2 regions of the Streptococcus raffinosi genome follow, and region 1 is predicted to be linked to the other one. Evidence: predicted binding sites of a transcription regulator. Region 1 holds the regulator's gene; the other holds the start of a gene.
What was found. Region 1 encodes Rex, which represses fermentation and respiration genes when NADH is low (regulators of the CRP and FNR family bind a similar motif). Its sites were predicted from a motif close to TTGTGAANTANTTCACAA; they were not measured.

Region 1 (15,330 bases):
AGCTTTGAATCTCATGAAAATCTAGGTGTTGTAAAGAATCGGAATATGGGGCTTGGTCTAATCAAAGGAGACTATTTGCTGTTTGTAGATAGCGATAACTACCTGGATATGGATTATATTGAGCAGTTGCATAGCAAATTGATTGAAACAAATGCTGATATTGCATATTGTGATCTTTTTAATCCTGAAAAAGAGGAGTACTATCTTAAAAGTCGTGAATTTGATCTAACAGATTTTCTAAATGCTAGTTTCATCGATAACTGTTCTTTGATTCGTAGAAGTATTATTGGGGATGCTCGTTATGATGAGAAGTTAAATCGTAAAAAGCTTGAAGATTATGACTTTTTATTGAATCTCATTATTAATAATGGAGCTAAAGCAGTATATCAACCAAATACTAAGCTTAACTATCGTGTTTTTGAAACGGGATCCATTTCTGGGCGTGACTCTGTTCGCTATCATTATGAAGTATATCTTGAGATTTTGGAGAAATATCTTGATAAACTTCCTCATGAAATCTATCGTGCTGTTTGTGGCAATCTCATGGTTTTAGAAGAACGCTTAGATAAATTGCTGAAACATCATAATAAAGTAACTGACTATGTTCACCAATTGAAAAAAGAGCGTGATCAGCTTGAACGAAGAAAATATACGCAGTCTAAACAACTGAAAGACGCTCATGAAGAAATGGAGCTTATCCGAGGTTCGCTGTCATATCGTTTAGGTAACGCCCTTATCACTCCTATCAAGACAGCTGGAGTAATTGCAAAGAATCCAAAAGCTATTAAAAATTATTTGAGAGCTTTAAAAGTCAAAGCTGTACAACTGCGTCGTCATGTGACACCACTTAAGGTTCGTCAGTTACGTCGTCTTAGAAATAGTCAACGTTCAGCCCTGTCATTTACTGGTAAAAGAGCTCTAGTCTATGTCATTTTCGAATCTGAAAATCGTTTGCAAGAATACAAATTACGATTTTTACAGGCCTTATCCCCGTTAATGGATGATGTCATTGTTGTTGTAAACGGTCAGCTTCATGTTGATGATGTCAATAAACTTGAACCTTATGGACAAGTTTTGACCCGTGACAATAAGGGATATGACACAGCAGCCTTTAGAGAGGGTATCTTTGCTTTTGGTAAAGATAAGCTTAAAGATTACGATCAACTGTTCTTGGTCAATGATACCAATATTGGACCAATGAGAGATTTGTCTCAGCTTTGTCAAGAGATGACTGATAGGCATCTTGATTTCTGGGGGATTTCATTTGGAGAAGAGCAAGAAGATGTTACTAAGGAGAACCCATACGGCTATATTCCTAAGCATCTTCAATCTTATTTCTTGGTTATTGAAAAGCTCATGTTAAATGATGATGCTTTTTATGAATATTGGACACATTTGACAGACACAGATTCTCGTGACAAGGCTATTGGACGACATGAGACACGTTTTACCAAGTATTTTGCTGATTTAGGTTATCGTTTTGATGCTGTCGTGCAAGAATACGAAGACTCTGCCATGTATATCCACCCACTTAAGATGCTCAAAGCAGGTAGTCCTTTGGTGAAATACACGGCTCTGAAAAATTATGATGAAGACCAATTCTTGTGGCAAGGTCTTGAGCGTGAATCAGAAATCCCTGATTTGCTAGAGTATGTTGCTGAGAAAACAGATTACCCCGTTTCAATCTTGCAAGATATTGTCAATAAATTCAAGGCTGTTCCTCGGGAACAATATATTTTACTGATTGATGGTGTTGAAAATATTATTCCACAGTGTACTCGCTACCGTGTCTTGAATAAGGCGGAGCAATTGCGTAAGCATGGCTTTGAAGTTAAGGTTGTTAACCTATCAGATTTACAACTGTCAATGGCTCAAAATGCTAGTCATATTATTATCTATCGTTCTCCAATTTCGCCTGAGCTTCTGCGTCTCTGCCATTTGGCTAAAGAATATGGAAAACCTGTTTTCTTTGATATAGATGATTTGGTATTTGATACGGTTTACACGGACCAATTGAGTTACACACAAGGTCTTGATCCGGTTGAAAAAGGAAATTATGATGCCGGAGTTCGTAATTACGGTTATATGTTAGAGAACTGTGATGGTGCCATTACTTCAACTAACCAGTTGCAAGAGGAGTTGAAGAAGTATCAAAGCAAGGTTTTGCTTAATCGTAATCTAGCCTCTGATGAGTTAATCTCTATCAGTAGTCAATTTATTAAGGACTATTCTCAAGTATCAGACATTGTTAAGATTGGTTATTTCTCTGGTTCAATTAGTCATAATGAGAATTTTGAATTGATTAAACCAGCTATTAAGCAACTGCTTACAAAATATAGTAATGTTCAATTACATATTGTCGGAATTCTTGATATTCCAAAAGATATGAAGCTCTTTGAAAATCAAATTGTCACTCACGATTATGTGGACTGGGATAAACTGCCTGCCTTGATTAGCGAGGTTGATATTAACCTGGCACCGCTTGTGGATTCTATCTTTAATCGTGCCAAATCTGAGATTAAGTGGATTGAAGCTGCTTTGGTAAAAGTGCCAACAGTAGCGAGCAAGATAGGAGCTTTTTCGGATGTGGTTATTGATGGTGAAACAGGTCTGTTAGCTACTGATGATCAGTGGTTTGACAAGCTAGAGGCTTTAGTTTTATCTCCAGATTTAAGACAAAAGTTAGCTGAATCAGCTTACCGAGAGGTCCTTGGAAATTGTACCTTAAGCAAGAAAGATGAAATGGTGACTTATTTTGAACAGAATTAAACAGATAAAAGTTGAAAATTTATTTTTCATATTAGCAACGATTTTTATTTTCTCATTTATGTTTGTATTTCCGATTAATCGTGTGCCAGATGAGACAAATCATGCACGCATGACATGGGAAACTTTACATAAACCAACTGAGAAATCTTTTAAGTGGATGAACGAGATTCCAAGTAATGATAAGGTTAAACTGGCAGAATATAAACAGATTTTTGCTCAAAAAATTGATATGAGTAAGGAACCTTTTCATTTTGGTGTGAGTTTGAAATCAATCTCATTTATTCCACAGTTGATAGGGATGACGATTGGAAGCTGGATTAGTCCTACAGTTGGTATGATCATTTATATGGGCCGTATTTTTAATGCATTGGCTTATATTCTAGGAATTTACTTTTTAATACGTTATTTCAAGTATGGAAAGACAGCCCTAATGTTTATATCGCTTTTACCTATTATGGTTCAACAGGCTTCATCTCTTTCTTATGATGTGATGAACTACTTGGAAGTGATGTTGGCTCTTGGTTTTATCACCAATCTTGCCTATTCTAAACGTTTTACCAATCGTAATCTTATTCAAGTGATAGGTCTTGCGATTTTGCTTTTAGCGACTAAACCAAATAACATTCTAGTGTTGGGATTAATACCATTTGTACCGTTTAAGTTTGAAGGTGCCCTTGCCTTCCTAAATCGTCCAATGCAAGCAGTCAAGGCCTTTATTTCGAAATTTAAAGGAGTCTTCTATCTTCTCTTTATTTTGGGTGTTGTTGCGGTTCTTCAATTTTTGATGAAGAATCAGGGTGGTCTTCACCATTATGGAGACGTCTTGCGTAATACACTTTTCAATCCTGAGTTGAATGATAATTTGAATGGTATCTTGTCCCTTGGAATGTTTGGCTACCTTGGGAATCTTACCTTGCAAATGCCACTTTGGTTAATTTTCATTGACATTATGGTTTTGACTCTGTTATTTCTCTCAAGCAAGAAGGATTTCTTTACCAAAGATTTCGCAAATGCATCATGGATTCTCTTCTTATTAGAGATTTTAGCTGCAATTACAGTGATGTATATCCAGTGGACACCTCTTGTTCTTGGTAAGGGAGCTAATATATCAGTTGGTTCTCAAGGACGTTATTTTACGCCATTTATCATTCTTTTATTACCTCTAGTAGCTAATATGGCTAATATCGATTTATCTCGACATAAACGATTGAAAATAGCAACAGTGACTTTAGTAGCTAATTTCCTAGTTGCTATGTATTTGATTCTTTTCCATTACTGGGGGGTATTTGCATAATTTATGACTAAGACAATTTTATTTATTTCACCGACAGGGACTCTGGATAATGGTGCTGAAATTTCTATCGTCAATTTGATGAAATTTCTAGTAGACGAAGGTTATCGTGTCTTGAATGTTTTTCCGGATTATAAAGTGCCATCTCAAGAAGAATATCGAACAGCATTGCAGAATGCAGGAATTGAAACCTATGGTCTTACAGCAGTCAAATGGTGGTGGGAAGAAGCACCAGGTGGCTCACCAGGTAATCATTTTATGCGAGTGACCTCCTACAATAAGAATATTAAAGATATTCGAAATATTATCGTAGATAACAAGGTAGACCTTGTCATCAGTAATACGGTAAATGTTTTTCAAGGCGCACTTGCTGCGGCTTTTGAGAATGTCAAACATTTTTGGTTAATCCATGAATTTCCTGAGGGAGAATTTGGTTACTATAAGGGAAAACTGGACTTTATAGATAAATTCTCAGATGACATTTTTGCTGTTACGGGCGCTTTAACAGAAGATTTGGAAAAGTATTTTCCTAACAGAAAGATTTATTCCTTTGCCCCATATACTCAAATGGATCCAAAAGAAGAGATTAAAACAGACTCAAATTTCCATAATCGTATCATTTCAGTTGGTCGTTTGACTCAGAGAAAAAATCAGCTTGAGTTGATTAAGGCCTTTCAATTACTTAATCTAGAAGGAACTGAGCTTGTATTTTTAGGGGCATGGGATGAGGACTATAAACAAATTTGTGATGATTATATTGCAGAACATCATCTGAAGTCTATTTCCTTTTTAGGACATGTAGACGATCCTTGGTCTATGATTACTGATAAGGATTTAGCAGTTTTTCCATCTAGTATGGAGACGTTTGGTCTTGTTTACGTTGAGTCTGTTTTAAATGGCATTCCAACAATTTTATCTGATAATGCAGGACACAGATCTGCCTTTGAATATATGAATGAGCAAGGTCATATATACCATTTGGGTGATTTAGAAGCATTAACAAGAATCATTTCAGATACCCTTGCTCAATTTAATAAAGAGAAACGTGAAGCAGTACAAGCTGTTCCTAGTTTGAAAGAGAGATACTCTCTTGAGAGTGTTTACGCTAATATTACTGAAAAGCTTGAGGATAATGAATTGCATCATAAAAAAGTCAATAAGTCTGACATAGATTTTCTAAATACTAAAAAAGCTCTAACAAAGAGTGTCAAATCTGCTATAAAGAAATTATTTCAGCTTAAGAAAATAAATTAAGATAGAATATAGTTTTCCATGTCTATGGATAGAGAGGCCGTTTTTTGACGGCCTTTTTGTTTTACTCTTTCTGTTCAGTCATGCAAAATACCTTCCAAAATGGTATAATAAAAGCTACTATGTATGATTCTGTGTATTTTAGAGACGTGGCGAATGGAGGTAAACTTTGAAGGATATTTTTATCATAGGTAGTCGTGGTTTACCCGCTCAGTACGGTGGCTTCGAGACATTTGTTGAGAAATTGGTCTCGCATAAGGTATCGCCTAGAATACGTTATCATGTGGCTTGCTTATCGGATGAACGTACAGGCAAGCATTTTGATTATAAGGGAGCGGATTGTTTTACAGTTAATCCTCCCAAACTAGGTCCTGCGCGTGTTATAGCTTATGATATGATGGCTATCAATTATAGTTTGAAGTTTATTAAAAAAGAGGGAATTCAGGAACCGATTTTTTATATTTTAGGAAATACTATAGGTGCCTTCATCGCCTATTTCTCAAAGAAAATTCAGTCTATTGGTGGAGTTCTTTTAGTCAATCCTGACGGTTTAGAATGGAAGCGTGCTAAGTGGTCTAAACCTGTTCAAAGTTATCTCAAATACTCTGAAAAAGAAATGACAAAGTATGCAGACCTCATTATTTCTGATAATCGAGGTATTGAGACTTATATTCATAATACCTATCCGTGGTCTAATACAACTTTTATTGCTTATGGAACGGATTTATCAAAGACGACCTTGACTGCTGAGGATGACTCTGTTCGAGATTGGTATCAAAAATGGCAAACTCAAGAAAAAGAATATTATTTGATATTAGGGCGTTTTGTTCCAGAAAACAACTATGAAACGGCGATTCGAGAGTTTATGAAGTCCTCTACAGAACGTGATCTTGTTATTATCTGTAATCATGAAGGTAATCCTTACTTTGATGAACTAAGACGGATAACAGGATTTGATAAAGATAAACGTGTGAAATTTGTGGGAACTGTCTATGATCAGGATTTGCTTAAGTATATCCGAAACCAGGCTTTTGCTTATATTCATGGACATGAAGTAGGTGGAACGAATCCAGGTTTATTAGAAGCTCTGGCTCAAACGAATCTCAACCTTATCTTTAACGTAGACTTTAACCATCAGGTTGCTCAAGAGACTGCCTTGTATTGGAACAAAGAGGATGGAAATCTGTCGGGTTTGATTGATTCTGTAGATGGTCAAGTGTCATTTGAAGACTTGGGAAATGCTGCTAAAGCAAATATGAAAGAAAATTACACCTGGGAAAAAATCGTGGGTGAATACGAGGAGCTATTTTTATCATGAAAGTAACTATTCTCATGTCTACTTATAATGGCGAGAACTTTTTAGCAGAGCAAATAGAGAGTATTCAGCAACAGACTTATACTGATTGGACCTTATTAATTCGTGATGATGGTTCTAAGGATAAAACGAGAGATATTATCAAACGTTTTTCTTTGGAAGATGACCGCATTGTCTTTATCAATCCAGATCAAACTGAGAATTTAGGCGTTATAAAGAGTTTCTTTACACTTTTAAAATACCAAGAATCCGACTTTTATTTTTTCTCTGACCAGGATGATATCTGGCTTCCTGAAAAATTATACGTTCAACTTGATGAAGCTAATCGCTATCCATCTGATAAACCTCTTCTGGTCTATACTGATTTAAAAGTTGTGAATCAGGATTTAGAGGTTCTTCATGAGAGTATGATACGTACTCAGTCAGATCATGCTAACACCGAGTTGGTTCAAGAAATGACTGAAAACACTGTTACGGGTGGTGTCGCTATGATTAATCATGCTCTTGCTGAGTTATGGACTGGTAATGAGGTCCGTGAACTTCTAATGCATGATTGGTACTTAGGTTTGCTCGCTTCAGCATTTGGAAATCTAGTTTATGTTGATCAACCGACAGAACTTTACCGTCAGCATGCGGATAATGTTCTAGGAGCTAGAACGCTTCGTAAACGTATGCAGAATTGGATTCGACCTCAGACCTTATTCAATAAATACTGGAAGTTGATTAGGGCTAGTCAAAATCAGGCGGAAAATCTTCTTTCTTTGCCACTGGATGCTGAAAAGAAAGAGCTGGTTGAGAACTTTGTGACTATAATGGATCAAGGGTTAGGCGAGCGTTATCGTCGTTTGAAAACATATGGTTATCGTAAAAATAGAGCCTTTCACACCTTTGTATTTACGAGTTTGATTTTGACAAAATTCATGTATAAGGAGGACTAAATGGAATTCTTTAGTCAGAAAAATCGAGTTTTACTTAAGGAACTGATTAAAACAGATTTTAAATTACGTTATCAGGGTTCTTTTATTGGTTATCTTTGGTCTATTTTGAAACCGTTGATGATGTTTACAATTATGTATCTTGTCTTCGTTCGTTTTTTGAGATTTGATGACGGGACACCACACTATGCTGTAGGCTTACTTCTAGCCATGATTTTTTGGAGTTTCTTTACTGAGGCTACCAATATGGGAATGCTCTCTATTGTTTCACGAGGTGATCTCTTACGTAAACTAAACTTTCCGAAGCAAACAATTGTTATCTCATCTGTACTAGGAGCTGCAATTAACTTCTTGATTAACCTAGTGGTTGTTTTTGCATTTGCCTTAATTAATCAGGTTCCGATTGGTATTAATACCTTGGTCATTATTCCTCTTTTCATGGAGGTTCTCTTAATGGCCATGGGAGTTGCTTTTATCTTGTCGGCACTCTTTGTTAAATACCGTGATATTGGTCCTGTCTGGGAAGTTGTTCTTCAAGCAGGTATGTATGCGAGTCCGATTATCTATTCCATCACTTACCTTCTTCAAAGAAACCAGACGTTTGTTGCAAAGGTTATGATGCTGAATCCAATCGCTCAGATTTTACAGGATATGCGTCATTTTATCATTGACCCAGTTAACCCAAGAGGATGGGATATTATTAACAATAAATTGATTGCTTTTGTTCCTTATGCGATTCCTGTTGTGATTTTTATCATTGGTTTCCTTGTCTTTAATCGAAATGCTAAACGATTTGCGGAGATTCTATAATGTCAAATAATATTGCTGTAAAAGTAGATCATGTAAGTAAGTATTTTAAATTGCCAACTGAGGCGAGCCAGAGTCTAAGAACAACTCTTGTTAATCGCTTTAAAGGGATTAAAGGGTATACTGAGCAACATGTCTTGAAAGATATTTCTTTTGAAGTCGAAAAAGGTGATTTTTATGGAATTGTTGGACGTAATGGTTCAGGGAAATCAACGCTTCTAAAAATTATTTCTGAGATTTATGTTCCAGAAAAAGGTAAGGTTACCATTGATGGTAAGTTGGTATCTTTCATTGAGCTGGGGGTTGGATTTAACCCAGAATTGACTGGCCGTGAGAATGTCTACATGAATGGGGCTATGCTTGGTTTCTCAACAGAAGAAGTAGACGCCATGTATGATGACATTGTAGATTTCGCTGAACTTCATGACTTCATGAATCAAAAGTTGAAGAACTACTCAAGTGGTATGCAGGTTCGTCTTGCCTTTTCTGTAGCTATCAAGGCCCAAGGTGATATCCTCATCCTTGATGAAGTGTTGGCCGTGGGTGATGAGGCCTTTCAACGTAAATGTAATGATTATTTCATGGAACGTAAGCAATCTGGAAAGACAACTATCTTGGTGACCCATGACATGTCAGCGGTTAAAAAGTACTGTAATAAGGCAGTTCTGATTGAACATGGTCTAGTCAAAGTTGTTGGTGATCCTGATGAAGTTGCCAATCAATATAGCTTTGATAATGCTGCTGGTCAAAAAGTTTCAAATGATGATGTGGTGGTTGAAAATCCCAAAATCACTAATTTACAAGTTAAACTTTTGACTGAAAATATTATCAGTCCTGATCAAGATATTTCATTCGAGATTTCTTATGATGTGAATGAAGATATTGAGACCTATATTGCCTTTTCAATTACAGATATTGACCGTGGTATCTGGATTTATAATGACAATTCCTTGGACAATAAGACCAGTGGTTCAGGAAGAAAAACACTCACATATAAATGCAGTTTGGCTCATCTGAATGATATTAAGCTCAAGCTTCAAGTCTCTATAAGAGATAATGATGATCAGATGATTGCTTTTGCTGATTCAGCTAATTCACCAGTCATTCTTTTAAATCGAACAGATATTGAAGATGATGATAAGTCAGCAAAAGATTCTGCAACTGGTATGGTTCAGAGAAATGGAAAATGGGAGATTAAGGAATAAATGAAACGTCTCTTGTTGTATGTTCATTATAATAAGTACAACGAATTAAGTGGTCATGTGCTCTATCAATTAGAGCAGCTTAGACCACTTTTTTCTAAACTTATTGTGATTTCAAATAGTCAACTAACAGGGTCCGCATTACAAACTCTCAAAGATCTGGGTGTAGAGAAGGTATTACAAAGAGAAAATCTAGGCTTTGATTTTGCAGCTTGGAGAGATGGTATGGCTCATGTCGGTTTTGACCATTTAACGGATTTCGATTTAGTCACACTCATGAATGATACTTGCTTTGGTCCTCTATGGGATATGACTGACCTAGTTGAAGGCTTTGAAAAACACTCGAATGTTGACTTTTGGGGAATGACGAATTTTAGAAAAACCAAATATTTCGATGAGCATCTACAAAGTTATTTTATATCTTTCAAAAAGCATGTTGTTGCTTCAGATGCCTTTCAAAAATTTTGGACTTCTATAAAGACTTTTATCGACGTTCAAGATGTTATTGACAATTACGAAACTAAAGTTACTAGTGTTCTGGTTGAAGCAGGTTTTCATTATGATGCTGTCTTTAATACCATTGATGAAGAGGCAGAAGATTTAATTCACCCTGATTTTTCTTATTACAGACCAATAAGTACCCTTGAGCATAAGGTACCCTTTATTAAATTGAAAGCTTTTACAGGTGATGAGAAAAAAGGAAAACTACTTTTAGATTATCTTACTAACCGATCAACTTATCCGGTGGCACTAATCAAGTTGCATCTGAACCGTTATCATTCCCCTGATAGTTTGGTATTTTTAGATGATAAGATGGTTGATTCTAACTTTAACACAATTACAAGGTTCAATTGTCGTTTAGCTATTCATGTACACATTAGTGATGTAGAGAGACTAAAAGTATTTACGGACACAAGTTTGTCTGCTTTCTACTATTTTACCCTTTCAAGCCATATCGATAGAAATGAAGTTGAGGTTATCTTATTAAATTGTTTTGAGAAAGATAGATTCCAGCTTGTTTCTCAAACTTTTGAAAATCATTATCATGCTTTAGTATCTTTGTACTCTCAGCTTAGAGAGTATGACTTTGTTGGGCATTTCCACACATCAGACTTTGGAAATGAAGGTCGCCTTGTTGATGAAGCTACAAGACATGCTCTAGTGGATATGCTATTAGATGAAGAGAGACTAGTATCAATTTTTACACATTTTCCAGAGGTTGGTCTGGTGTTTGCTGATTTGTCTAAGGAACTTTATTGGACAGACTCAATCAGCACTTTAAACCATAATCAGGAACTTGACTTAAATAACCAATGTCTAAAAGCTACTAATAATTCACTCTATGTTTTCCAAGGCTCCATGTGGATGTCAAAAGATTTTTTGGGGAAAATTATACTAAAGGATAAACCCATTTTTTATCATTTTGATGAGAATATTCTGGATTATCTCTTTTATCGAAAAGTTTGGGATGAAGGAATCGATTATCGTATAATAACTTCTGAAGCAATATCTTATGCCGAACGATATAAGGTTCATCTTGCTGAGATGGAACAGATTCCGAAACCACTGACACTCAAGGATAAGTTTTCAGCCTATCAAAAGGCCTTTTTAAGAAAAATAGGTTTAAAAAAAACCTCAGTCGTTTAATTTCCCCCTCCCACTTACGAATAAGTAAGTAGGAGGTTTTTTCTTATGTATAGTATTGTAGCTGAGGAGTCGGGACTTTTGCCTCGTGAGCGTCTCTTGCAGAAGGGGGCGGAGGTTTTGTCAGATCAGGAGCTGTTGGCCATAGTGCTGCGGACGGGAACTAGGTCGGAGTCGGTCTTATCTATGGCTAGTCGTATTTTGAAAGGGATGACGAGTTTGGCGGATTTGTCTCGTTTGTCTTTAAATGAACTTCAGGCCATTCCTGGTATTGGGCGTGTGAAGTCTATCGAGTTGAAGGCTATGGTGGAGCTGTCTAAGCGGATTGAGAAGGCTGAGTTGGCTCGTTCTGAGCAGATTATGTCTAGTCAGCAGGTGGCCCGTCGTATGATGTTGGATATTGGGGACAAGCCTCAGGAGCATTTGGTGGCCATTTACCTGGATACGCAGAATCGTATCATTCAGCAAAAGACGGTGTTTATTGGTGGGGTGCGTCGTTCGATTGCAGAGCCTCGTGAGATTTTGCATTATGCTTGTCATCTGATGGCGACATCTTTAATAGTGGTTCACAATCACCCGTCTGGTGAGGCCTACCCTAGTCATAATGACATTGATTTTACGCAAAAGATAAAACGGTCTTGCAATGACTTGGGGATTTGTCTCCTTGATCATTTGATTGTAGGCAAATCCACCTATTATTCTTTCCGAGAGGAAAGAGAGGATTTTGAGCTCTAGTAAGAGTCCCGATAATATAGAAATACTATAAAAGCAACTGAGTGCAGTCTCAGTTGCTTTTATAGTTCGTTAACGACGTATTCAAAGAGTTTGAGGTCTTCTTCACGTTTGTCTAGGAGAAGCTCAGGATGCCATTGTACGCCTAAGAAGCGAAGGTTTGGCGTGTTTGACTCAACCGCTTCAACAGTGTTATCCTCAGGGTCACGCGCAATGACACGAAGGTCAGAGGCCAAGTGTTTGATGCTTTGATGGTGGAAAGAGTTAATAGAGGTTTCACGACCGTAAATTTCCGCCAACTTGCTGTGCTCTTCAATCACCATCTCGTGGTAAAGATAATCCGAAGGTTTGTCTTGCCAGTGGTGTTCGATATCTTGGTGGAGGCTACCACCAAGGGCAACATTCATGAGTTGGGTCCCACGACAGATTGAAAAGATTGGTTTCTTTTGTTTGGTAGCTTCTTCAATCAGTGCCATCTCAAAGAGGTCTCGCTCGAGGAAGAAGTCATTTTCACTGGCATGATTTTCTTCGTTGTAGAATTTAGGGTCAACGTTTTGTCCACCAATGAGGATGAGTTTATCAATCATGGAGATGTAGCTCTTGGCTTCCGAAGGATCAGAAACAGGTAGGAGGATTGCTAGGCCTCCGGCTCTTTGAACCCCTTCGACAAAGCCAGTTGGAGCATAGGACCACTTAATATCTTCATGGGCTGGGTTTGGCCTTACATTGGCTGTGATTCCGATAATAGGTTTAGTCATTACTTCTCCTTGATTTTTCTTCTTCTTTCATGAAATAGAGTAGGGTTTGTAGTTCACTAGTGAGGTCCACGTACTGGACAACCACATGGCGAGGAAGATTAAGGTTGACTGGAGAGAAGCAGAGGATGCCTTCAATGCCAGCTTCAACCAAAAGATCAGCCACTTCCTGTGCCTTGATAGATGGCACTGTCAGGATGGCTGTTTTGATGTCTTCTTGGGCAATCTTATCTTTGATTTGAGAAATTCCATAGATAGGGATATTGTCCTCAGTTTGAGTGCCTACCAATTCGTTATCGTCCGTGTCAAAAGCCATGACCAGCTGCATGCGGTTACGCTCTTGAAAACGATAGTGGAGGAGGGCACGTCCAATATTCCCAACCCCAACAAGGAGTACCTTGGTGGTTGAATTGTCGTTAAGGAGTTCAGCGAAAAATGTCATCAGCTTGTTCACGTCATAACCAAAGCCACGACGACCTAACTCACCAAAATAAGAGAAGTCCCGACGAACAGTAGCAGGGTCAATCCCGATAGCTTCAGCAATTTGCTTGGAGCTTGCTTTTTCAATATTTTCACGATGGAATCGTTTGAAAATACGATAGTAGAGAGAGAGACGTTTGGCGGTGGCGTTTGGGATGTTTTTCTCAAAAGTCATTGATCGCTTTCCTTTCTTGAATTAGTTTGAATATCTTATATTTTAAGAAAAGATTGTGAAGATTGCAACAAAAGAGTGTAAATGAAGCGATATAAAAAACCTATCACAAGGATAGGCGCTTTCTATGTAGCTAGAAAAATGTCTTAGACTTCTTCTTGCTCAAATACTTGACGATCAACTAGACTCTGCATCAAGAAATAAAATTTTTCTTGTAAGATGTGGTGGTCTTCTTTTTTAAAGATATTAACGTTACGAAGACCAGATTTGTCTGTGATGGACAATTTGAAGCCGGTCAAGTCTTTGTTAATAGTGATTTTAAGTGGGAAACCTTCGCCTGAGTTAGGTACTTTTTCGAGTAGGCGGTGTAACTCGTAGTTTCCGATTTTATTTTGCACAAAAGTCGTGTCACGTAGGGTGAATTTTTTGACATTGGGGCTGATGCTATAACGGTATTTGCAGTCAGCTAAATGAATGCTTTTTTCAAATGCCATGTTAGTCTCCTATGATTTGATTAAGTTTTTCGGCCAGAGCTAGAAGTTCTTCAGCAGTGTTATCCTCTGATAAACTAATACGGATAGCAGTCTTAAGCTTGTCAGAATCCTTGCCATAGAGGGCTTGAATGACATGGCTGGGGTCAACAGTTCCGGCAGTACAAGCAGAGCCCGTTGAGACAGCGAAACCAGCCAAATCTAACAGAGTTAAGAGAGGACCATTTTCCTTACCAGGAAAACTGATGTTGATAACGTGAGGTAGGCTAGGACCAGCGCTATTAATCTCGTAAGGAACGGTAAGAGCGTCTAGGAAAGTCTGACGAATTGTTTCCACATGTTGGTAATTGTCTTGGTAGTGGTCGCTGGCTTGCTTGTAAGCTGCGGTCATCCCTACAATTCCGACTAGATTTTCAGTACTGGCACGACGTTTTTCCTCTTGTTCACCACCATGGAGAAGGTTGTCAAAGTGCAAGTCATTATGATAGAGCATGCCGACACCTTTAGGTCCATGGAATTTGTGGGCGCTGATAGAGACGAAATCGGCACCGAGTTCCTCAGGGTGAATAGGAAGTTTCCCTGCAACCTGAACGGCATCCACATGGAAAGCAGCCTGGTGGTCAGCGAGTAAGTTCCCAATTTCCTTGATAGGAAGCAGTTGGCCAGTTTCGTTATTGGCATACATGACAGAAACGAGAATGGTATCGTCACGTAGAGCGTCAGCGATTTGTTGGGCTGTGATAACCTGATTTTTCGGTTGAATATAGGTTACTTCAAAACCAAAGCGTTCTTCCAGATAGGCCATGGTGTGAAGGACCGAGTGGTGTTCAATGGCCGTCGTAATCAAATGTTTCCCCTTAGCTTGATTGGCGAGGGCGTAACCTTTGATAGCTGTATTATTTCCCTCGGTCCCACCAGAAGTGAAGATAAGCTTGCGGGCAGGAACGTCGAACTGTTTGGCCATTTCCTCACGTGCTTCACGGAGTTCTCTGGAAGCTTGGCGCCCATAAGCATGAAGACTCGATGGATTTCCAAAGGTTTCAGTCATGACATGGGTCATAGCTGAGATAGCAGCGGCATTCAATGGTGTTGTCGCTGCATTGTCCAAATAAACCATAACTTAGTCCTCATTAGATTTATAAGCAAAGAGTGGGCTAAGTGGTTGGCGTTCAAAGATACGAGTAATAGCGTTGGCAATGAGCTTACTTGCTGAAATGTATTTAACGTTTGTTGGAACTTTTTCTTTAGTTGCAACGGAGTCTGTCACCAAGATTTCTTTGATTGGTGCAACGTTGAGGATTTCAGCAGCTCCACCTCCGAAGAGACCGTGGCTAGCTACGGCATAGATGTCTTTCACACCAGCACGTTCAAGGATTTTGGCAGCTTCGGCAAAAGTTTTACCAGTATTAAGAATATCATCAACAATGATGGCTGTTTTGCCTTCAACTTCACCGATGATATAGCCTTCTTCACGTTCAGCGTCATC
Region 2 (15,330 bases), on a different contig from region 1:
TAAGCATCCGATACTTTTTAGTTTTTACGAATAGGATCTGATAAATACTCAGCACGAGCACCACCAATCAACTTAGGACGACTCGCTAAGGCAGTCACATGAGCTCCACCCAGTTCTGAAGTAATGGGGCGAAGAGGAACTTGAACCCTCTTCACATGCATACCAATAGAGGTATCCCCAATATCAATACCAGCCTGAGCCACTATCTCTTCCACCTCAACAGGATCCTTCATGTAATCAAAAGCAGCCAACTGACCACTTCCACCGGCATGCAAAGTTGGAAGCACATTGACAATTTCCAAATCTTTAGCCAAAGCAAGCTCACGCTCAACGACCAAAGCACGATTCAAATGTTCACAACCTTGCACAGCCAAGTAAATCCCTTTCGGTTCCAAAACCTCAAGAATAGTCTTCACAATTCGTTGACCAATTTCACGGCTAGAGGCTTTGCCGATAGTTCCACCAGCAACCTCACTGGACGATAAACCCAAAACAAAGATAGCTCCCCGCTTAATTGCAGATCGTTCAACAATATCTTCCACTAATACCCGTGTCTTCTCTTCTAAATCTAACAACATCACAAGCCTCCTTTAAACAACGGCCGTATTTAGGATTCGCACAATAAGATAATATAGAATCACAAAAAAGATAAGGAAAAATGCCCCTAACAGTAGCAACTGCATCCGACGTTTCCTACTTAAGTCCCAAGAAAAACCAAATCCCGTCAAAAAAGGACCAAAACTATAGCTAAGCATAAACCATAGGTCTACACGCGCCATATGCCAAAAAGATGAAATAAAGGCCACCAAACCTATTAAGGATAAAATCCAAGAATAGTCCCAACGATCTGATTTAGCAAAAGCCAGACCAATTAAGAAACAACCCAAGGCAGGCATAATAATAAATGATAGGGTCATAAAATAAAACATGCCATTATTATAGCATGTTTTAAAGATTCATGTTAGTGGCGGTTAATAACACCATAAGCAATTGTGAACGCAATAGCAGCAATTCCCACAACGATTGCCATGATACTCCAAAAAATGGTCATAGCACGACGTCCCTTGCGATTGTTGAAAGGAAGGCCCCAACCAATCATGATAACGCCTAGTAAACCGAGCCATACTTTATAAGTGACAACAATAGCCCCATCAAAGTAAGCAAAAGCAACCAAGCCTAAACCTAACAAGGAAATCAAATAAGACCACTTCCCCTTCAAAAATGAAGGCAAGGCCCAACCAAATAACAATAAACCAAGTAGAGCAAGAGCTCCACCACCAAAAAATACAGGTACAATATAATTATCAAACATATTCATATTATAGCATATCTTAAAAAGTTAGGAAATAGAATCTATCAACCAAAGCCATATCCGCTCTTAAAAATTTGTTTGCTCTCAATCACAGATCGATTCGCAGTAGCCAACTATTTGCTCCCGTACAAAAAAACAAGATCCGGGAAGAATCGTGCTGGACATTCTAGAGGTAGTCGAGTAACAGAAATTTATTTGCATATCACTAAAAAAACAAAGGATCAAATTATACCTATCCTTGATACTCTTACACAATAAGTGTGGCAAATCTGTGGCAAAACATAAGAAAAAGGCTTGTCCATGTTGGACAAACCCTTTATTTTCAAGCTTATTTAGTCTAATTAAGCTTTGTTTGCTGAACCGAATACGTCGATACGTTCTTCAACAGCTTCTGTAATTGCTTCGAAACCTGGTTTCAAGAATTTACGTGGGTCAAAGAGTTTCTTCTTGTCGTATTCTGCTTCATTTGCTTCATATTCAGCAACAAATTTACGTGTTGCTTTAGCAAATGCGATTTGACATTCAGTGTTAACGTTAACTTTAGCAACACCAAGTTTGATAGCTGCTTGGATTTGATCATCAGGAATACCTGATCCACCGTGCAATACGATTGGGAAGTTAGGTACAGCTTCTGTCAATTTTTGCAAGTGATCAAGGTGAAGACCATTCCAGTTTTCTGGGTAAGGACCGTGGATGTTACCGATACCTGCTGCAAGGAAGTCGATACCAGTTGCAACCATAGCTTTAGCATCTTCGATTGGTGCCAATTCACCGTCACCGATGATACCATCTTCTTCACCACCGATTGTACCAACTTCAGCTTCAACTGATACACCGTTAGCATGTGCAAATTCAACAACTTTAGCTGCTTTTTCAAGGTTTTCTTCAACTGGAAGGTGAGATCCATCGAACATAACTGAAGTGTACCCTTCACGAATACATTCCAAAGCATCGTTGTAATGACCGTGGTCAAGGTGAATAGCAACTGGTACAGTGATACCCATTGATTCTACCAAATCTTCGATAAGAGCTTTACACAATTTGTAACCACCCATGTACTTAGCAGCACCCATTGAAGTTTGGATAAGCACTGGAGCTTGTTTAGCTTCTGCTGCACGCAAGATAGCTTGAGTCCACTCAAGGTTGTTTGTGTTAAATCCACCGACTGCGTAACCATTGTCACGAGCTGCTTGGACAAATTTTTCTGCTGAAACGATTGCCATTATAAAGGCCTCCTATATTTTTTTGGGTTTGAACCCGTTTACATGTTTATTCTATCACAATTAGATTCAAAAAACTAGCTTTTCTACAATTTGTAAGCGTTTTGATTTTTTAATACAAAAAAACCAGTCAACCGACTGGTTACTCTGCGGAAAGAGGGACTTGAACCCTCACGACCTAAAGCGGTCACAGGATCCTTAGTCCTGCGCGTCTGCCAATTCCGCCATTTCCGCTAACAACATTAATTATTATATCAAGTCTGACAAATTGTGTCAACACTTTTTGAAAAGTTTTTAACTAAACTTTCCATTGCCTCATTCGAAACAACTATTATATAATACCATTTGTTGTCGAGTATCGTCAATACTTTTTCAACGATTTTTTAATATTTCACTCCAAAATTTATAGAAACCTTCAAGCTCAATCAAAAACTAATCGAATTGTACTTTCAATGCTTTCAGCTTCTCTTTAAGAGGAGCTAAGTAAATTTCTTCTCCAAAACCACGTGATTTTAAACCATCCTCTGCACAAACCAATAACGCTTCTGTTAAAGGGAAAATCAATTTAAGGTCTGTATCAGAAATATCCTTTTTCGAAAATAAACGACGAATTCTTGGATAATCAAAGTCAAAAGCTTCAAAAAATGGGGAATCTTTTAAAATATTTTCTAAACGTTCTAAATTGACTAACAGCCCCAGATGAAAGGCTGCTGGTGCGAAAGTCGCTGAAAAAGGTTGCGTACAAACACTTCGAAATTCAATAGTTCCTCTAGTCGTTAAATCTTGAAATTGATAAGATCGATGCGTTTTAAAGTCGTCCTCACTCGGCTTAATCGAAACTTCATTACCATGAATAGACCAGGCTTGAATAGCTGATTTATTCAAATAGTCTTTAGCTCGTATCGGTTCAAAATAGTAGGTTTCCTCAGCCCGTTTTGCAGTAAAAATAGCTGTCTCAGATAAATAAGAAAAATAATCATCTTCATTCTTGAATACTCTTGGGAAAATCCCGGCATTCTCTTCAAAGACACCATGCATGGAATTCTCCCAAAAAACATCCCTCGAAATTGCTAAATCCCAATCAGAACCCCAAAATTCCGAATTAGCAAATAATACCGCTTTAGGACCCTCGATCTGATTAAAAGCGTTGAGAACTCTTAAATAGGAAATCTTGGAGACATCCAACTGCACTTGACTCCCACAGATAAAAGACCCATATTCCGGGTAATTATGAAAGAAGGAATTATTTTTGGCTTTAGAAAGCTCAAGAAAATCCATAAGCATCTCATAACGAGGTGATTTTACCGGACTATTATCATTTTTAGCCCAATTAGGATTAACACCCCAACCTTGCAACTCATGGTTATGATTACGCAGGTATGGTTGAATCATACTAAGGTAAGTATCCAGACGTTCTTCAACCTCAGCAATCCGACTAGCCTTAGCAAATGCAAATTCAATCGTATTATATGAGACTTCGAAAAGAATCATATCTCCAGAAGCTTGCTCAATAAGCTGAATAGGATTATTATCAGAATCAAATTTATCCGCTTTAAAACCAAAATTATCAATAAGATAGATTAAAAGTTGTTTTGTAAGAGAGACATCCGTAGCGTTCCCGCTCAAATTAACAACAGGGTATTCCAACTCGATTCCTACAAATAGTCCGGGTTGTTCCTTGATTGGCAAATAATACCTTTGTTTAAGAAGTTCCTTGGCTGTTGTCAAAATAATATTCCCCTTTTAAAAATAAGTTTATCCCATTATATCAAAATATTCAGACGATTTATAGACTAAAAAACGCCTGCTTACGAAAAACAACCGTATTATCTTTCGTAAACAAGCGTTACATGCTTATTTATTCCCATTTTATGATGAGTGTTCCCGCTAGGCGAATGCCCAGCGGTAGACCAGAGCTAGACTAAGAAAAGCAGAGCTATTCCATCATCATAACACTCAACAAAATTGATAAAAATTAAACAAGTTCGATGATTGCCATTGGGGCAGCATCGCCACGACGTGGTTCTGTTTTAAGGATACGAGTGTATCCACCGTTACGTTCAGCATAACGAGGTGCGATTTCTGAGAAAAGTTTTTGAAGAGCAGTTGTTGATGTATATTTATCAGTTGCTTCATCATAGCTTTCAGATGCAATTTCGTTACGTACAAATGCAGCTGCTTGACGACGTGCGTGCAAATCACCACGTTTACCAAGAGTGATCATTTTTTCAACTGTTTTACGGATTTCTTTAGCACGTGCTTCAGTTGTAACGATTGCTTCGTTAATGATAAGATCTGTAGTCAAATCACGAAGAACCGCTTTACGTTGTGAGCTTGTGCGTCCAAGTTTACGGTAAGCCATGTTATCCTCCTATATTATTATTTATCGTTTTTGAGTCCAAGTCCAAGATCAGCCAACTTAACTTTGACTTCTTCAAGAGATTTACGACCTAGGTTACGGACTTTCATCATTTCAGGCTCAGTTTTTTCTGTCAAATCATGAACGGTATTAATACCGGCACGTTTCAAACAGTTATATGAGCGTACAGACAAATCAAGTTCTTCGATGGTACGGTCAAGCACCTTTTCATCGTTCACTTTTTCAGTTTCTTTCATTACATCAGTAGCTTTAGCAACATCAGTAAGGTCAGTAAACAAGTTCAAGTGTTCAATCAAAACGCGAGCCGAGAGACCGAGGGCATCTTCAGGGATGATTGTTCCGTTTGTCATGATTTCGATTGTCAATTTATCAAAACCATCATTGCTACCTACACGGGCAGGTTCAACTTGATAATTGACTTTTTTCACTGGTGTGTAGATTGAATCTACAGCCAATGTTCCCACTGGTGCATCATCTTTCTTGTTTTCATCTGCTGGAACATAACCACGGTTTGTAGCTACTGTCATAGTCGCTTTCAAAGAAGCGCCGTCAGCGATAGTGAAAAGATAATGATCAGGGTTAACAATTTCAATGTCGCTATCAGTCAAGATGTCTCCAGTAGTAACTTCAGCTGGACCTTGGACATCAAGTTCAATTGTCTTTTCGTCTTCGACGTAAGATTTTACAGCAAGTCCTTTAATATTAAGGATGATTTGCATCACGTCTTCACGGACGCCTGGTACGGTATCAAATTCGTGGAGTACTCCATCAATCTTAATTGATGTTACGGCAGCACCTGGAAGTGATGACAAAAGTACACGACGAAGAGAGTTACCCAAAGTTGTACCATAACCACGTTCTAGTGGTTCGATGACAAATTTGCCGTAATCTTTATTTTCATCAATTTTTGTTATTATTGGTTTTTCAAACTCAATCATTTATTATACTCCCTCGAAACGAACCTTGTGTACTATTGTTATTAAAGATTACACACGACGACGTTTTGGAGGACGACAACCATTATGTGGTACAGGTGTTACATCACGGATTGCTGTTACTTCAAGACCTGCAGCAGCAAGAGCACGGATAGCAGACTCACGACCTGAACCAGGACCTTTAACAGTTACTTCAACTGTTTTAAGACCATGTTCTTGTGCAGATTTAGCAGCAGCTTCTGAAGCCATTTGTGCAGCAAATGGTGTAGATTTACGAGAACCTTTGAAACCAAGAGCACCAGCTGATGACCATGCTACAGCGTTACCATGCACATCTGTAATCATAACAATAGTGTTATTGAAAGTAGCGTGAATGTGAGCAATACCAGATTCGATATTCTTTTTCACACGACGTTTACGTGTTGGTTTAGCCAATGTTTTTACCTCCTATTTTATTTTAATTATTTTTTCTTACCTGCAATCGCAACAGCTTTACCTTTACGAGTGCGGGCATTGTTTTTAGTGTTTTGTCCACGGACAGGAAGTCCACGACGGTGACGGATACCACGGTATGAACCGATTTCCATCAAACGCTTGATGTTAAGGTTTACTTCACGACGAAGGTCACCTTCAACTTTAATCGCATCCACTTCACGACGGATGGCGTCTTCTTGATCATTTGTCAAATCTTTAACGCGGATGTCTTCAGAAACACCTGCAGCAGCCAAGATTTTCTTAGATGTTGTAAGTCCGATACCGTATACGTAAGTAAGTGAAATTACTACACGTTTATCATTTGGAATGTCAACTCCAGCAATACGAGCCATGATTTCTCCTTTCTATATTATCCTTGACGTTGTTTGTGTTTTGGATTTGTTGGACAAATTACCATAACACGACCGTTACGACGAATAACTTTACAGTATTCGCAAATTGGTTTAACCGATGGTCTTACCTTCATGTTTTAATCCCTCCAATTATTTCGATTATTTAAAGCGGTATGTGATGCGTCCACGTGTCAAATCATAAGGACTCATTTCAACAGTCACACGGTCACCGACCAAAATACGAATGTAGTTTTTACGGATTTTACCAGAAACTGTCGCCAAAATTTGGTGTCCATTTTCCAATTCAACAGTAAACATAGCATTAGGCATAGTTTCTACAACTTTACCTTCAATTTCAATCACGTCTTCTTTTGCCACGCAAAAGTACCCCCTAAAATTTCGATTTGATTTCCTCTGAGCACAGAGGTAACAATTATAAGTCAGACTAAAGTATTATATCATGCTTGAGTCTGATACGCAAGTAAGATTAAATAATTATTTAATTGCTGCAATCGCTTTTTTAACATCAGCGAATACATCTTCAATATCTTGATTACCTTGAATATCTGATACAAGGCCAAGCTCACGATAGTGTGCAATGATTGGCTCACCTTGAGCAATGTTAACATCAAGGCGACGTTTTACCGTTTCAGGTTTGTCATCTTCACGTTGGTAATAGTCTTCTTCCTTGTAGTCAGCTGGTGGGTTGAATACTTTATGGTAAGTTTCACCTGTTTTACGGTGAATAATACGACCACTCAAGCGTTCAAGAAGGCAAGATGGATCCACTTCGATATTGATTACTCCATCAAGCTCCAAACCAAGATCACCCAAGATTTGATCCAAGGCATGAGCTTGTTCGATCGTGCGAGGAAAACCATCCAAAAGGAATCCTTTTTCCTTAATGTCGTCTTGAGCCAAACGTTCTTTTACAATCCCGTTTGTCACTTCATCTGGAACCAATTCACCTTTATCGATGAATGATTTTGCCAAAGTTCCCATTTCTGTTTGGTTAGCCATAGCAGCACGGAACATATCACCAGTTGAGATATGAGCTACACCAAATTCTTCAACGATTTTTGCAGCTTGTGTCCCTTTACCAGCGCCTGGTAGACCCATAATTAAAAGATTCATCTTACGAACTCCTTATTTTTGTTTTCAAATAACTCTATCAAGATTTAATAGACTTGGTAGAGTTATCAAAAAACAAAAGAGAAGGGGCAGAAAGCAATCTTTCTTTCCCTCTCGATTGTTCATGAGAAGACTTAGTCTTCGAGATTCATAAATCCAACATATTGACGTTTCAAAAGGTAACCTTCAAGTTGTTTCATACCTTCAATACCAGTTGAAATCAAGATCAAGAGTGATGTACCACCAAGTGCAATTGAACTTGTGAGGTGCATAAACTGTTGAGCCGCAATTGGAGCCAATGAAATAAATGCGAGAAATACAGCCCCGATTGTTGCCAATCTCTTAAGTAATGAAGACATGTACTTTTCAGTCTCACGACCTGGACGAACGCTAGGAATGTAAGACCCATTCTTTTGAAGATTTTCAGCAGTTTTTTCAGGATTAACTTGGACAAATGTGTAGAAGAATGAGAACAAGATAATCAATATCGCATAGGTAATCATTCCACTAGGTGTATTATACGAGAGTAGTCCTTGTAAATGAGATAACCACGAAACCTTCGAGAAGAATGGAAGAATCGTACTTGGAATTGTCGTAATCGAGCTAGCAAAGATAACGGGAATAACACCAGCTGGATTGACTTTCAAAGGTAAGTATGAACTCGTTGGAGCCCCTTGAACCAATTTCGTATATTGAATTGGAATTTGATATTCTGCTTGTTGTACAAATGTCGTAAAGAAGACAATCGCCAAACCTACCACAATCAACAATGCGACGATGATATATGAACGAGTCAATTCTCCTGAACGAACATTGACAAAGAAATCCTCATAAATTGTTGAGAACATCTTTGGAATGGAAGCAATGATACCAGAAAAGATAATCATTGACACACCATTACCAAAGCCCTTATCAGTAATTTGTTCACCAAGCCATGTCACAATTATGCTACCAGCAGTTAAAATTGTCCCAATCAACAAATAGGTTGAAACATTAGGTGTCTTAACCAATGAAATTGATGAGAGTGTATTGAAACTAGCTGTAATACCAATCGATTGAACAAATGCTAAAACAAGAGTAATATAACGAGTCGCCTGATTTAATTTACGACGGCCAACTTCACCCTGTTTACCCCACTCCACAAATTTTGGATAGATATCCATCTGCAAAAGTTGGACAATGATTGATGCCGTAATGTAAGGACTAACCCCCATCGAGAAGATAGAGAAGTTATTCATAGCATTACCTGACACCAAGTTAAGCATGTTCAAGAAAGGTAAATCACTTAATTGTTTCAAACTTTCCGCATTGATACCAGGAACAGTTACATGAGTTCCTACACGAAAAACGAAAATAATGAAGATTGTAAATAGAACCTTATTACGAACGTTTTTGACTTTCAATGCGTCTTTTAATAGTTTAAAGAACATAATGAGTTACCCCTCATTAGATGACTTCAATTGAACCACCTTTAGCAGTGATAGCTGCTTCAGCAGATTTAGAGAATTTAGCTGCTTTAACAGTCAATTTCTTAGTCAATTCGCCATTACCAAGAACTTTAACGCCTGATTTTTCAGCACGAACGATTCCAGCTTCTTTAAGAACTGCTGGAGTTACTTCTGTACCATCTTCAAAGACGTTCAATTGATCAAGGTTTACAAGTGCGTATTCTTTAGCGTTGATGTTTGTGAATCCACGTTTTGGAAGACGACGGAACAATGGAGTTTGTCCACCTTCAAATCCTGGACGTACGCCACCACCACTACGAGCTTTTTGACCTTTTTGACCACGGCCTGAAGTTTTACCGTTACCAGATGAAGTACCACGACCTACACGGTTACGGACTTTACGAGAACCTTCAGCAGGTTTCAATTCATGAAGTTTCATTATTAATTTTCTCCTCTTTTTGTAAAATGCTAGCGCCTCTAACCAAGTAAGGTAGCTTGATTAAAAACTCGCCTATACATGAAATTCAGTTTAAGTCGCAAGGCAACCCTTACGACTTAAATCATTTTTTATTTAACGTCTTCAACAGTTACCAAGTGAGAAACTGCATTGACCATACCACGGATAGCAGCGTTGTCTTCTTTAACAACTGAGCTATTCAATTTACCAAGTCCAAGAGCAACAACTGTTTTACGTTGTTCTGGTTTGCGTCCGATTGGAGACTTAGTCAAAGTAATTTTAATTTGAGCCATTATAATCTCCTTTCTTATGCCAAGTCAGATACTGAGATGCCACGGAGAGCAGCAACGTCTTCAGCACGTTTAAGTTGTTTCAATCCTTCAACAGTCGCACGAACGATGTTGATTGGAGTGTTTGAGCCAAGAGATTTAGATGTTACATCAGCAACACCAGCCAATTCGATGACGGCACGAACTGCACCACCAGCGGCAACCCCAGCCCCTTCAACAGCTGGTTTCAACAATACTTTCGCTCCACCAAATTCTGAACGAACTTCGTGAGGAATAGTTGTACCAACCATAGGAACTTCGATAAGGTTTTTCTTAGCTGCTTCAACTGCTTTACGGATAGCTTCTGGAACCTCTTGAGATTTACCAGTACCAAATCCTACGCGACCATTACGGTCACCAACAACAACAAGAGCAGCAAAACGCATGTTGCGTCCACCTTTTACAACTTTAGTAACACGGTTGATAGCAACTACGCGCTCTTCAAGTTCTACTGCATTATCTTTAAATGCCATTATTAAGTGTCCTCCCTATTAGAATTTCAATCCGTTTTCACGAGCTGAGTCAGCCAAAGCTTTAACACGTCCGTGATAGAGATATCCACCGCGGTCAAACACCACTTCAGAAATACCTTTAGCTACTGCGCGTTCAGCAACAAGTTTACCGACAACAACGGCTTGTTCTGTTTTAGTTCCTTTAGAAACTTCTTTATCAAGAGTTGATGCACTTGCGAGCGTTACACCCGCTACGTCATCAATAACTTGAGCGTAGATGCCTGTATTAGAACGGAAAATGTTCAAACGTGGGCGATCAGCAGTTCCAGAGAGTTTTCCGCGAACGCGACGATGGCGTTTTTGGCGGAGTTTGTTTTTATCTGGTTTCGAAATCACAATTTTCACCTCTTATTTATAATGCTTGCTCATGAGAGCTTTTGGTAAATAGACAATCCTGAAAGAACTGCCACAAGGATAATATCCTATTATTTACCAGTTTTACCTTCTTTACGACGTACGTATTCACCAACGTAACGGATACCTTTACCTTTGTAAGGTTCTGGTGAACGAAGGCCACGGATGTAAGCTGCTGTTTGACCAACAACTTCTTTGTTAATACCGTTAACGACGATTGAAGTTGCAGATGGTACTTCAAAAGTAATACCTTCTGGAGCTTCAACTTCGTCTTGGTGAGATTTACCAACTGAAAGAACAAGTTTTGAACCTTGGAGTTGGGCACGGTATCCGACACCGCGCATTTCAAGTTCTTTTTTGAAACCTTCAGAAACACCAACAACCATGTTGTTCAAGTTGGCACGTGAAGTACCGTGGATTGTTTTGTTTTCTTTTGAGTCGTTTGGACGGTGAAGTGTAACTTCGTTGCCTTCAACTTTGATTTCAATGTTTTTATTAAACTCACGAGTGAGTTCGCCTTTAGGTCCTTTAACAGTAACAACATTATTGTTGTTTGTTACTTCAACACCAGCAGGCAAAGTAATAACTTTATTACCAATACGTGACATAGTATTTAATTCTCCTGTTAGATTATCAAGCCACAAAGTGACTAGTTTTCACGGGGATGAGTTTCATCGAATTTAATCAACGAAACTCGCACAAATCATTTGATATAAGTGCTTAGTATCAGCTTCTTACCAAACGTAAGCGATAACTTCTCCACCAACGTTCTTTTGACGAGCTTCTTTATCAGTCAAAAGACCTTCTGATGTAGAGATAATCGCAATTCCAAGTCCGTTAAGAACTTTAGGAACATCTTCACGTTTAGAGTAAACACGAAGACCTGGTTTAGAAATACGTTTCAAGTTAGTGATAACACGTTCACCGTTTTGTCCATATTTCAAGAACACACGGATGATACCTTGTTTATCATCTTCAATAACTTCAACGTTTTTTACAAAACCTTCACGTTTAAGGATATCAGCAATACCTTTTTTGATGTTTGATGCAGGTACTTCAAGTACTTCGTGTTTAGCTTGGTTAGCGTTACGAATACGTGTCAAGAAATCTGCAATTGGGTCAGTCATAACCATTTTATATTTTCTCCTCTTACTAGTAGTTTGAATTGTTCACTTGCTAGTTAATGATTGAGCTGGGCTCAAATAATATTTTTAATACATTCAAAGAAGATAATCTAATTCGAATGCATCATCATTTTACCAAGAAGCTTTGGTAACACCTGGAATTTGACCTTTGTAAGCCAATTCACGGAAGCAAACACGGCAAAGTTTAAATTTGCGATAAACTGAGTGTGGACGTCCACAACGTTCGCAACGAGTGTAAGCTTGCGTAGAGAACTTCGCAGGGCGTTTGTTCTTAGCAATCATTGATTTTTTAGCCAATTTATTTACCTCCTAGATTATTTTGCAAAAGGCATTCCAAGGCCTTTAAGCAATTCACGACCTTCTTCGTCAGTGTTAGCAGTAGTTACGATAACGATATCCATACCACGCACTTTATCAACATCGTCGAAGTTGATTTCTGGGAAGATAAGTTGTTCTTTAACACCAAGTGTGTAGTTACCACGTCCATCAAATGATTTAGTTGGAACACCATGGAAGTCACGAACACGTGGAAGTGAAACTGATACCAATTTATCCAAGAATTCGTACATGCGTTCACCACGAAGGGTAACTTTAGCACCGATCGCTACACCTTCACGAAGACGGAAGCCAGCGATTGATTTCTTAGCTTTAGTAATCAATGGTTTTTGACCTGAAATAAGTGCCAACTCAGCAGCAGCTTTTTCAAGAGTTTTAGCGTTGTTTACAGCTTCACCAACACCCATGTTGATAACGATTTTATCAACTTTTGGCACAGCCATAACTGAAGAATAGTTAAATTTTTCAGTCAAAGCAGGAATTACTTCGTTAGTGTATTTTTCTTTAAGACGGTTAGCCATTTAATACTTTCTCCTTTCCTTCGTGATTAGTCAAGCACTTCGCCTGATTTTTTGTTGTAACGAACTTTTTTGCCGTCAACAACTTTGTAACCTACACGTCCAGCAACACCGTTCTTGTCAAGAACTTGAACGTTTGAAGCGTGGATTGGTGCTTCTTTTTCCACGATAGCACCTTGAGGGTTTTCAGCTGATGGTTTTTGGTGTTTTTTGATGATTGCAACACCTTCAACAACAACTTTATTTACTTTTGGAAGAGCCTTAAGAACTACTGCTTCAGTTCCTTTGTCTTTACCAGCAATAACGCGAACTTTATCGCCTTTTTTTACAAACATTGAGTATTTCTCCTATTATTTCTTACGCCCTATGGGCACCCTAGCTGAGCCAGGGGACTAAGTTTGTGTTTCGTTAGATTAAAGTACTTCTGGCGCCAAAGATACGATACGCATGTATCCACCTTCACGCAATTCACGTGCAACAGGGCCAAAGATACGAGTTCCACGAGGAGTTTTGTCATCGCGGATGATTACTGCAGCATTGTCATCAAACTTGATGTATGAACCGTCTGGACGACGAGCACCAGTTTTAGTACGAACGATTACAGCTTTAACAACATCACCTTTTTTAACAGCTCCACCTGGTGTAGCTTGTTTTACAGTTGCAACGATTACGTCGCCGATGTTAGCGAATTTACGTCCTGAACCACCAAGAACTTTGATAGTCAAGATTTCACGAGCACCGCTATTATCAGCAACTTTCAAGCGACTTTCTTGTTGAATCATTTCAATTGTCTCCTTTTAGTTTTATTAGATAATAACAGCTTCTTCCACAACTTCTACAAGACGGAAGCGTTTTGTAGCTGAAAGTGGGCGAGTTTCCATGATACGAACGATATCGCCTTCTTTAGCAACGTTGTTTTCATCATGTGCTTTGTATTTTTTAGAATAGTTGATACGTTTACCATAGACTGGGTGGTTACGTTTCGTTTCAACTACAACTGTGATTGTTTTATCCATCTTGTCAGATACTACGCGTCCAACAAGGGTTTTACGTTGATTACGTTCCATTATTAGAATTGCTCCTTTCCCAATCTATTATTTGATTTCAGATTGCACTGTTTTAACACGTGCAATTTGTTTCTTCACTTCGTTCAAACGAGCAGTTTGATCAAGTTGACCTGCTGCAGCTTGGAAACGAAGGTCGAAAAGTTCTTTCTTAAGTTCGTTTTCTTTTTTAGCAAGCTCTTCTTGAGACAAGCCACGAAGCTCAGCAACAAACTTTTTGATTTCTTCAAGTTTCATGTCTTCTCCTTATTCTGCTTCACGTTTCACGAATTTACTTTTAACTGGCAATTTGTGGCTAGCAAGACGAAGTGCTTCACGTGCAACCTCTTCAGGTACACCTGCGATTTCGAACATTACTTTACCACGTTTAACTGGTGCTACCCAACCTTCAGGTGCCCCTTTACCAGAACCCATACGTACACCGATAGCTTTAGCAGTGTATGATTTGTGTGGGAAGATCTTAATCCAAACCTTACCACCACGCTTCATGTAACGAGTCATGGCAATACGAGCAGCCTCGATTTGACGGTTTGTAATCCAGTGGCTAGTTGTAGCTTGAAGTCCGTATTCACCGAATGCTACTTCTTTACCACCTTTAGCCTCACCGCGCATTTTTCCACGGAATTCACGACGGTGTTTAACACGTTTAGGTACTAACATTTGTTATTTGCCTCCTTTAGTGTTTTTACGAGCTGGAAGAACTTCTCCACGGTAGATCCAAACTTTAACACCAAGTTTACCGTAAGTTGTGTCAGCTTCTTCCCAAGCATAATCGATATCAGCGCGAAGTGTATGAAGTGGAACTGTACCTTCAGAGTATCCTTCTGCACGGGCAATATCGGCACCGTTCAAACGACCAGATACTTGAGTTTTAATTCCTTTAGCTCCAGCACGCATTGTACGTTGGATAGCTTGTTTTTGTGCACGACGGAAAGCAACACGTTGCTCAAGTTGACGAGCAATAGTTTCACCAACAAGATGAGCGTCCAAATCAGGTTTCTTGATTTCAACAATGTTGATGTGTACTTGTTTTCCAGTCAATTTGTTAAGTTGAGCGCGAAGAGCGTCAACGTTTGATCCACCTTTACCGATAACCATACCTGGTTTTGCAGTGTGAAGTGAAACAATAACTTTGTTTACAGCACGTTCGATTTCAATAGTTGAAACTGAAGCGTCTGCAAGTTCTTTTTGAATAAATTTGCGGATTGCCAAATCTTCGTGAAGGTAATCTGCGTATTCTTTTTCAGCATACCATTTCGCATCCCAGTCACGGATGATCCCGACACGCATACCAATTGGATGTACTTTTTGACCCACGAGTTTACCTCCTTATTTTTCTGACACAACTACTGTTACGTGAGT

Region 2: QRD39_RS07360 (class II fructose-bisphosphate aldolase) is a predicted target of Rex. The motif match lies at 2,578-2,595, and genes of this name have one in related genera.

The regions. Positions count from the first base shown of each region.
Region 1 is NZ_JASUZV010000002.1:164,820-180,149, forward strand. Features, by position in the region: gene QRD39_RS02270 (rhamnan synthesis F family protein) at 1-2,769, shown strand, start outside; gene QRD39_RS02275 (DUF2142 domain-containing protein) at 2,756-4,063, shown strand; gene QRD39_RS02280 (glycosyltransferase family 4 protein) at 4,067-5,314, shown strand; gene cps2T (beta 1-4 rhamnosyltransferase Cps2T) at 5,481-6,629, shown strand; gene QRD39_RS02290 (glycosyltransferase family 2 protein) at 6,626-7,564, shown strand; gene QRD39_RS02295 (ABC transporter permease) at 7,565-8,371, shown strand; gene QRD39_RS02300 (ABC transporter ATP-binding protein) at 8,371-9,573, shown strand; gene QRD39_RS02305 (rhamnan synthesis F family protein) at 9,574-11,217, shown strand; gene radC (RadC family protein) at 11,263-11,949, shown strand; gene QRD39_RS02315 (gamma-glutamyl-gamma-aminobutyrate hydrolase family protein) at 12,009-12,704, opposite strand; gene QRD39_RS02320 (redox-sensing transcriptional repressor Rex) at 12,697-13,356, opposite strand; gene QRD39_RS02325 (DUF1831 domain-containing protein) at 13,500-13,847, opposite strand; gene QRD39_RS02330 (cysteine desulfurase family protein) at 13,849-14,961, opposite strand; gene QRD39_RS02335 (ribose-phosphate diphosphokinase) at 14,965-15,330, opposite strand, start outside.
Region 2 is NZ_JASUZV010000009.1:86,478-101,807, reverse strand. Features, by position in the region: gene QRD39_RS07375 (TIGR01440 family protein) at 18-578, opposite strand; gene QRD39_RS07370 (hypothetical protein) at 591-929, opposite strand; gene QRD39_RS07365 (hypothetical protein) at 962-1,318, opposite strand; gene QRD39_RS07360 (class II fructose-bisphosphate aldolase) at 1,654-2,535, opposite strand; tRNA gene QRD39_RS07355 (tRNA-Leu) at 2,681-2,766, opposite strand; gene QRD39_RS07350 (glutamate-cysteine ligase family protein) at 2,965-4,260, opposite strand; gene rplQ (50S ribosomal protein L17) at 4,508-4,894, opposite strand; gene QRD39_RS07340 (DNA-directed RNA polymerase subunit alpha) at 4,912-5,850, opposite strand; gene rpsK (30S ribosomal protein S11) at 5,899-6,282, opposite strand; gene rpsM (30S ribosomal protein S13) at 6,309-6,674, opposite strand; gene rpmJ (50S ribosomal protein L36) at 6,692-6,808, opposite strand; gene infA (translation initiation factor IF-1) at 6,834-7,052, opposite strand; gene QRD39_RS07315 (adenylate kinase) at 7,170-7,808, opposite strand; gene secY (preprotein translocase subunit SecY) at 7,940-9,235, opposite strand; gene rplO (50S ribosomal protein L15) at 9,252-9,692, opposite strand; gene rpmD (50S ribosomal protein L30) at 9,821-10,003, opposite strand; gene rpsE (30S ribosomal protein S5) at 10,018-10,512, opposite strand; gene rplR (50S ribosomal protein L18) at 10,531-10,887, opposite strand; gene rplF (50S ribosomal protein L6) at 10,977-11,513, opposite strand; gene rpsH (30S ribosomal protein S8) at 11,640-12,038, opposite strand; gene QRD39_RS07275 (type Z 30S ribosomal protein S14) at 12,162-12,347, opposite strand; gene rplE (50S ribosomal protein L5) at 12,365-12,907, opposite strand; gene rplX (50S ribosomal protein L24) at 12,934-13,239, opposite strand; gene rplN (50S ribosomal protein L14) at 13,318-13,686, opposite strand; gene rpsQ (30S ribosomal protein S17) at 13,711-13,971, opposite strand; gene rpmC (50S ribosomal protein L29) at 13,999-14,205, opposite strand; gene rplP (50S ribosomal protein L16) at 14,215-14,628, opposite strand; gene rpsC (30S ribosomal protein S3) at 14,632-15,285, opposite strand; gene rplV (50S ribosomal protein L22) at 15,298-15,330, opposite strand, start outside.